DNA from 3 places in the Arthrobacter sp. R4 genome. Region 2 is predicted to be linked to each of the others. Evidence: predicted binding sites of a transcription regulator. Region 2 holds the regulator's gene; each other region holds the start of a gene.

Region 1 (2,259 bases), on a different contig from region 2:
GGAAGGGTCAAAGGCGCGCTCTGCGCTCGCATAGAAGCAGTTCACATCCACGAGGGCGATTTCCTGCATCTGCCGCATCAGCGCCGGTTTAGACATGGGACCGGCCGCCGTTCTGGGTAGAGTTTCGGCTATGGATACGGGGGTGACGGTTCGTCGGGCGCGCGTTGATGACGCTGCCGAGATGGCGCGCGTGCATGTGCGGTCGTGGCGTGAGACGTACCGCGGGGTGATGGCCGACCGTGTCCTCGACGACCCGGAATTGCCCTCCACCCGGGAACGCTTCTGGACCGTCGCCCTCAGCGACGAGCGCTACCAAGCGAACCGCGTCGCGGTGGCCGAGCGCGATGGTGAACTGATCGGGATTGCAATGGCAGGGCCACCCCAGGACTCCGGAACGCAGTGGGGCACGCACCTGTATGTGCTGTACGTCGTTGCGGCTGAGCACGGTTCGGGCGCCGGGGCTGCCCTCCTGGACGCCGTCGTCGGCCCTCACGATTCGGCGGCGTTGTGGGTTGCCGATCCGAATCCCCGGGCGCAGGCGTTCTACCGCAAGCACGGGTTCGTAGCGGACGGGACCGTGAATGTGGACGACGGCGTGCGCGAGATCCGCATGGTGCGGCTCCTCTGAGCTGTGCTGCTTACTGAATTTCCGCGAGCTAGACATAGTGGAGGCACCTGGTGGCCACGCCCCAGATGGTGAGCTCACTGAGGCTGGGGACGCGGATGTCCGGGTAGCGGGGGTTCTCTGCCTGCAACACCACACCTGTGGCGGTGATCCGCAGCCGCTTGACGGTCAGTTCGCCGTCGAGGACAGCGATGACTACAGAGCCGTCCTTGGGTTCGAGGGCCCGGTTGACGATGAGTTCGTCGCCATCGCTGATCCCTGCCCGTTCCATCGAGTCGCCGGTTACCCGGACAACGAAGGTGCTGGTGATGTCCTTGATGAGGTGTTCATTCAGGTCGATCCGGCCGTCGAAGTAGTCCTGGGCTGGCGAGGGGTAGCCCGCGGCAACCGCAACCGGGGACATCAGCACCAGCCGCAAGGAGAGGCCCGCATCTATCACACGGGGACCGACAATAACGCCCACAACACACCTTTATTCGAATATATGTTCGATACTTTGAGTGTACAGGCAGGGGGCGACAGTGCGTCATTCTGACTCAAAAAGTCCGTCACGGACCCCTGCTGAGACGATTTATGGTGAGACGTGTTTCCGGGACATCGGTTAGCCCGGTTTTCTCAGTCCGCAGCTGGCTCCTCCCGACGCCCCGAACAGTGTCTCGAAAAGCTTTTGTTTTCTAAGACGGCGGCATTGTCTGCAGTCGCTGCCTGCAGACAATGCCGCCGCCTTAGTATCGGTGTCTTCAAGACACCGACGTGATCAGCTTCGACCAGCATTCAATGAATGCCATCCTGCAGAGACCGTTAGCTGCTCAGCAACTCAATCGAGTCGGCTCGCGCCGCGGCTTCGAGGGCAATCTCTTGGCAGAGACCCACGTGATTGAGCGGGTCGAGTAGGCCCTCAATTTCCATCTCTGTTAGGTGGGCAGTGACGGTCGGGTTCGCACCTAGGACTTCTCCGAACTGCCGATGTGTCCTGATCGCCTCTTGAGCTGATTCGTAAACGACGTCATGAGCGTGCTGCCTGCCGATGGCGTGACCGAGGGACAGCATGACGGCTTCGGAGGAAACGAGCCCGTGGGTGATTCTCAAATTGGTCCACATGCGGTCCTCGTCAATTTCGAGCTCGGTGAGGATCAGTGTCAGCCGTGCCAGCAGGTCCCCACTTAGGATGATGGCCCGGCTCAGGGCGTCGTCCATCATTGCGGTGTTAGCGCCGTTTACTTCCTGATCGTGCAGCATGGCTTCCATTGCCAGTGGGAGGAGGCTGCGGATTTGAGCGGAGATGGTGGTGCAGTCTTGGGAGAGCTGTGGATTTTGCTTATGTGGCATGGTGGAACTGCCGACGGTGCCCGCTGGTGAGACTTCCTTGACTTCGCCGATTTCGGGGCGCATCAGCGTGTATATTTCGCCTGCAATGCGGCCGCCGGTAGCGGCCAGCAGAGCGAGAACTGCTACGTATTCGGCAAACTGGTCAGCGATTCCTCGTGCTTACGGGCAGTTCCTGCCTTCGCGCCGGCATCAAAATCCTTGGGGCTCTGGTCCGGGGCTAGACTGGGGCCGGTAAGGACGGATTGGGGGATCCAAGGTGGCGCACGCCGCTGTTCCGCTGGTCGGTCGCAACCATCGAACCCGTA
Region 2 (2,259 bases):
CCGCGCCGCGGAAGAAGCAGCCGACGCCTTGCGGCCCCGTCTGGGACTGAGCATCCTCTGCCAGGGCGATTCCACGATGACCGCCTTGGTCAAGCAGTTCGCCGACGAGCCCGACACATGCCTCTTCGGAACCATGTCCCTGTGGCAGGGAGTGGACGTACCCGGCGGCTCCTGCCGGCTGGTGGTGATTGACCGCATTCCGTTCCCTCGGCCGGACGACCCCCTTATGACTGCCCGTTCCCGGGCCGTCGCCCAGGCCGGCGGCAACGGCTTTATGTCGGTCTCCGCCACTCATGCCGCCATCCGTCTTGCCCAGGGTGCCGGCCGGCTGATCCGGTCCACCGGGGACAAAGGTGTGGTGGCGGTGCTTGATTCACGGCTGGCAACCGAGAGGTACGCCGGGTTCCTCCGGGGTGCGCTGCCGCCCTTCTGGCCCACCACAGATCGCAAGATCGCGTTCGCGGCGCTGGAACGGCTGTCCAAAGAGCACGCCTGAGTTAACTGCGAAGATCAGCTGAGCCAGCCCTTGTGGGCGGGCTCAGCCCATCTTTTTGCTGCTGGGCAATGTACCTAGAGTGAACGCAGAACCGAAACGACCTTGCCCATGATGGTGGCGTGGTCGCCAAGGATGGGTTCGTACTGCGTGTTCTGCGGCAACAGCCACGTGTGGCCGTCCCGCTGGCGGAACGTCTTGACGGTTGCTTCGTCGTCCAGGAGGGCTGCGACGATGTCCCCGTTCACGGCGTCGGCCTGGCGCCTCACCACCACCCAGTCGCCATCGCAGATGGCCGCGTCCACCATGGAGTCTCCGGCCACCCTGAGCATAAAGAGCTCGCCCTGACCGACCAGTTGGCGGGGGAGGGGCATCACGTCTTCAACCACCTGGTCCGCAAGGATCGGCCCGCCGGCTGCGATCCGGCCCACCAGGGGAACCATGGCCGTATCCATGGCAGTGGAAAGCTCCGTTACCTTCCCGCCGCTGATGCCCCGCAGGGTTGCCGGTGCGGCCGAGCCCGGAGCCTTGGCAGTCCCGCCATCCAGGGTGAGCGGCATCAGGACCTCCATGGCCCGTGGCCGCTTAGGGTCCCGGCGCAGGTATCCCAACTTCTCCAACTGCGAGAGTTGATGCGTCACGCTGGAGAGGCTGGCCAGCCCCACGGTGTCGCCAATTTCGCGCATGGACGGGGGGTATCCGTTGTCATTGACTGAACGCTGGATCGTTTCCAGGATCTTCTTCTGACGGGCAGTCAGCCCCTTGGGAGTCCTCTGGGGCTGTGGACCCCGCTGGGTCGCCCTGCCGCCGGCTGCTGCTGCCATGTTAGCCAATGCCTTTCCGTTGCCCCGGTGCCTCCGGCGCCGGGTGCCGGGAGCCTCCGGCATTGATTGTCAGACCCTGCTGATCAACTACAGAGGTGGCTGTACTTCGGGTGGTTGATCCTTGCTTCAAACGTAGGCCAGCCGCAACACTTTTTCAAACATTTGTTCTAGCGAGTCTCGACAATGTTCGTTGATAAGTGCTAAAACAGAAGAAGCAAAGTTCGAACATGTGTTCTATTCACTTTCGGAAGCGTTCGAAGATTCGAATACTTCGGGAACGTCCGCTTCGCCGGACAAGCGAAAGGAACACTCCGGGCAGCAAAGCATGGTCCAGGAGGGCTCATTTCATGTCAGCGTTTTCAGCATCGCAGGACTCCCGTCCGCAGTTCGTCTCGGTACAGCACCTCACGTCAGTCCCGCCGGTCCGCCCCGGCAAGGAGCCGTTGCCGCCCCTTCGCCTGACGCGACGCGGACGGGTGGTCCTGATCGGCATCCCGCTGGTCCTGCTCGCTGTCCTGATCTTCCTGCTGGCGGGATTCTTGAACGCCCCCGCCAAGGCAGCAGACTCCGCAGCCGATCTCGCAGTCACACCGACAGTGTCTGTCACCGTGCAGTCCGGGGAGTCACTGTGGGCGATCGCGGCAGCGGTTGCACCCGAGCGCGATCCCCGCGACGTGATAGCGGACATCGTCCAGCTCAACAACCTCACTGCCGGCGCTGTCGTGCCAGGCCAGCAGCTGTTTGTGCCTGTGAAGTGACGCTGCCGCTCACCGTCACATTTTCGGGGTCCATGCTTCGGCACTAAACTGTTCAGGTGAATGACCAGCTAGAGCGTCTGAACCGCCTTCCCCTCCGCAGCAACCTCCGTGGCCTGACCCCGTACGGGGCTCCCCAGTTGGATGTTCCCATTCTGCTGAACGTCAACGAAAACACTCACGGCGT
Region 3 (2,259 bases), 170 kb from region 2:
TGGATCAGGGGCTGGCCGACGGCGCGGCCTGGGATGGAGGCTTCGGTGCGGCACGGCTGGAGTTGCGGGGGAACCCGGACAGTAGCCACATGGTGGGAGCTACTTGTGCGATATAGCAATGATGACTGTGAGGGTGGTCACCTGTCAAGAAAATAATCACCATCTAGAAATAGTTGCCACCATGTGGCAATATCAGGTTATGAGTGTGAACCAAACCACAGTGGGCGATGACATGGCCGCCGAATCAAAAGCCGAGTCAAAGGCGGCTAAGGGTGACCGGACGGACATGGTGGGCAAGGCGCTTGGCCTCCTGGTCCTCCTGGGGGATGAACCCCGCGGCGCCAGTGCTGCGGAGATCTCCCGGCGTGCGGATCTTCCCTTCAGCACCACGTACCGCCTGCTGGGTTCGCTCACGCGGGACGGCTTTGTGGACTACGAAGCGGATGGGCGCCGCTACCATCTGGGGCTGCGCATCTTCCAGCTGGGCCAGCGGGTGTCCAACCATCACGGTTTCGCCGGCACGGCCATGCCCGTGCTCCGGCGGGTGACCGAGCAGACGGGTGAGGCCACCATCCTCAGTGTCCGCGACGGCCACCACCACCTGACGGTGAACAAGGTTGATGGTCCGCAGATGTTCCGGGTGACCAGCGATCCCGGCCACCTCGGTTCCCTGCACACTACGGCCGTGGGCAAGGCGCTGGTGGCATTTGCGGAGGACTCGGAGCGTGAACGCCTGCTGGAGGAGCTGGATCTCGAGCCTCTCACCGAGCGTTCCATCACGGACCGTGATGTCTTTCGCGCCGAAATAGATAAAGTCCGGCGCCAGGGGTTCGCGGTGATGGATGAGGAAAATGAGACCGGCATGCGGGCTGTGGCGGTTCCTCTTTTCAACTCCCAGGGCCACGCCTTCGCGTCCCTGGCCACGGCCGTTCCGGTCTTCCGCCTGAGCCTGGAAGCTCTCATAGCCCACGTCCCCCTGCTGCAGGAGGCGGCGGCCGAGCTGTCCGCCCGGCTCCCGCAGCGCTAGCCAATGTTCGCATCTCGAACAACAGTGCGAGATATGAACAAATGTTGTACTGTAATCCCTAACACCGGACCTGCTGCGCCTGCCTGGGCCTGCGCCGCCCGCCCGGTGCCGTTACCAAAGGAGCTGCACGGATGAGTAATCGAACTGAGTCCTACCTCGTAGGACTGGTCGGCGATGGCGTGATGCCATCACTCACCCCCCACATGCACGAACGCGAAGGCGACGTGCAGGGCCTGCGCTATCTGTACCGTCCCATTGACCTCCTGGAGCTCGGCCTCCCCGGGGAGTCCGTGGGCCACCTGCTGCAGAGCGCCCGCAGCCTCGGGTTCAACGGCCTGAACATCACCCACCCCTGCAAGCAGCTGGTGCTGCAGCACCTCGATGAGGTTTCGCCGGACGCCCTCCGGCTCGGTGCCGTCAACACTGTGGTGATCGAGGACGGCCGGTTCATAGGCCATAACACCGACTTCTCCGGCTTCGGCGCCGCGCTCGCCTCCGGCCTCCCGGGCGCGAAGCTGGACCGGGTGGTCCAGCTCGGTGCCGGCGGTGCGGGTTCCGCCGTCGCCTATGCCCTGCTCACCGCCGGCGTGAAGGCCCTGGACCTGGTGGACGTGGACACCGCACGCGGCACTGCGAAAGCCGAGGAACTGGCTGGCTTCTTCCCTGACAGCACCGTCACGCCGAGGACGACGGCGGAGCTGCCGCAGCTTTTGCCCCTCGCCGACGGCCTGGTGCACTGCACCCCCGTAGGAATGGCCGCACACCCGGGTGTCCCGCTTGACCTTGACCTGCTCGAAGCCCGGCACTGGGTGGCGGACATCGTTTACCGCCCCATCGACACCGAACTGGTCCGCGGCGCCCGGGCCAGGGGCTGCGACGTCCTGGACGGCGGCAGGATGGCCGTGGGACAGGCAGCGGATGCCTTCCGGATCTTCACCGGGCTGACGGCGGACGCGGACAGGATGCGGTCGCATTTCCTGGAGCTCGTGGCAGCGGAAGAGGTGGCCGCCTGATGCGCACCGGAATCGCCACCGTCTGCCTCTCCGGGACGCTGATGGAGAAGATGCAGGCCTGTGCCATCGCAGGCTTCGACGGCATCGAGATCTTCGAACAGGACCTGGTCACGTCACCGCTGACGCCTGAGGACGTGCGCAAGATGGCAGCGGACCTGGGCCTGACCTTGGACCTCTACCAGCCGTTCCGCGATTTCGACAGCGTGTCCGAGGACCTCC

What was found. Region 2 encodes LexA, which represses DNA repair genes until DNA is damaged. Its sites were predicted from a motif close to TCGAACANNTGTTCGA; they were not measured.
Region 1: the regulator LexA is predicted to act here: its motif matches at 1,102-1,117, upstream of ACLKOZ_RS03745 (LexA family protein).
Region 3: the regulator LexA is predicted to act here: its motif matches at 1,061-1,076, upstream of ACLKOZ_RS10425 (shikimate dehydrogenase).

What each region holds. Positions count from the first base shown of each region.
Region 1 is NZ_JBLWIJ010000007.1:146,838-149,096, forward strand. It holds gene ACLKOZ_RS03735 (Y-family DNA polymerase) at 1-96, opposite strand, end outside; gene ACLKOZ_RS03740 (N-acetyltransferase family protein) at 131-628, shown strand; gene ACLKOZ_RS03745 (LexA family protein) at 657-1,088, opposite strand; gene ACLKOZ_RS03750 (lyase family protein) at 1,427-2,104, opposite strand.
Region 2 is NZ_JBLWIJ010000015.1:251,777-254,035, forward strand. It holds gene ACLKOZ_RS11260 (ATP-dependent DNA helicase) at 1-496, shown strand, start outside; gene lexA (transcriptional repressor LexA) at 571-1,317, opposite strand; gene ACLKOZ_RS11270 (LysM peptidoglycan-binding domain-containing protein) at 1,665-2,075, shown strand; gene ACLKOZ_RS11275 (histidinol-phosphate transaminase) at 2,132-2,259, shown strand, end outside.
Region 3 is NZ_JBLWIJ010000015.1:84,907-87,165, reverse strand. It holds gene ACLKOZ_RS10430 (IclR family transcriptional regulator) at 200-1,027, shown strand; gene ACLKOZ_RS10425 (shikimate dehydrogenase) at 1,159-2,040, shown strand; gene ACLKOZ_RS10420 (bifunctional sugar phosphate isomerase/epimerase/4-hydroxyphenylpyruvate dioxygenase family protein) at 2,040-2,259, shown strand, end outside.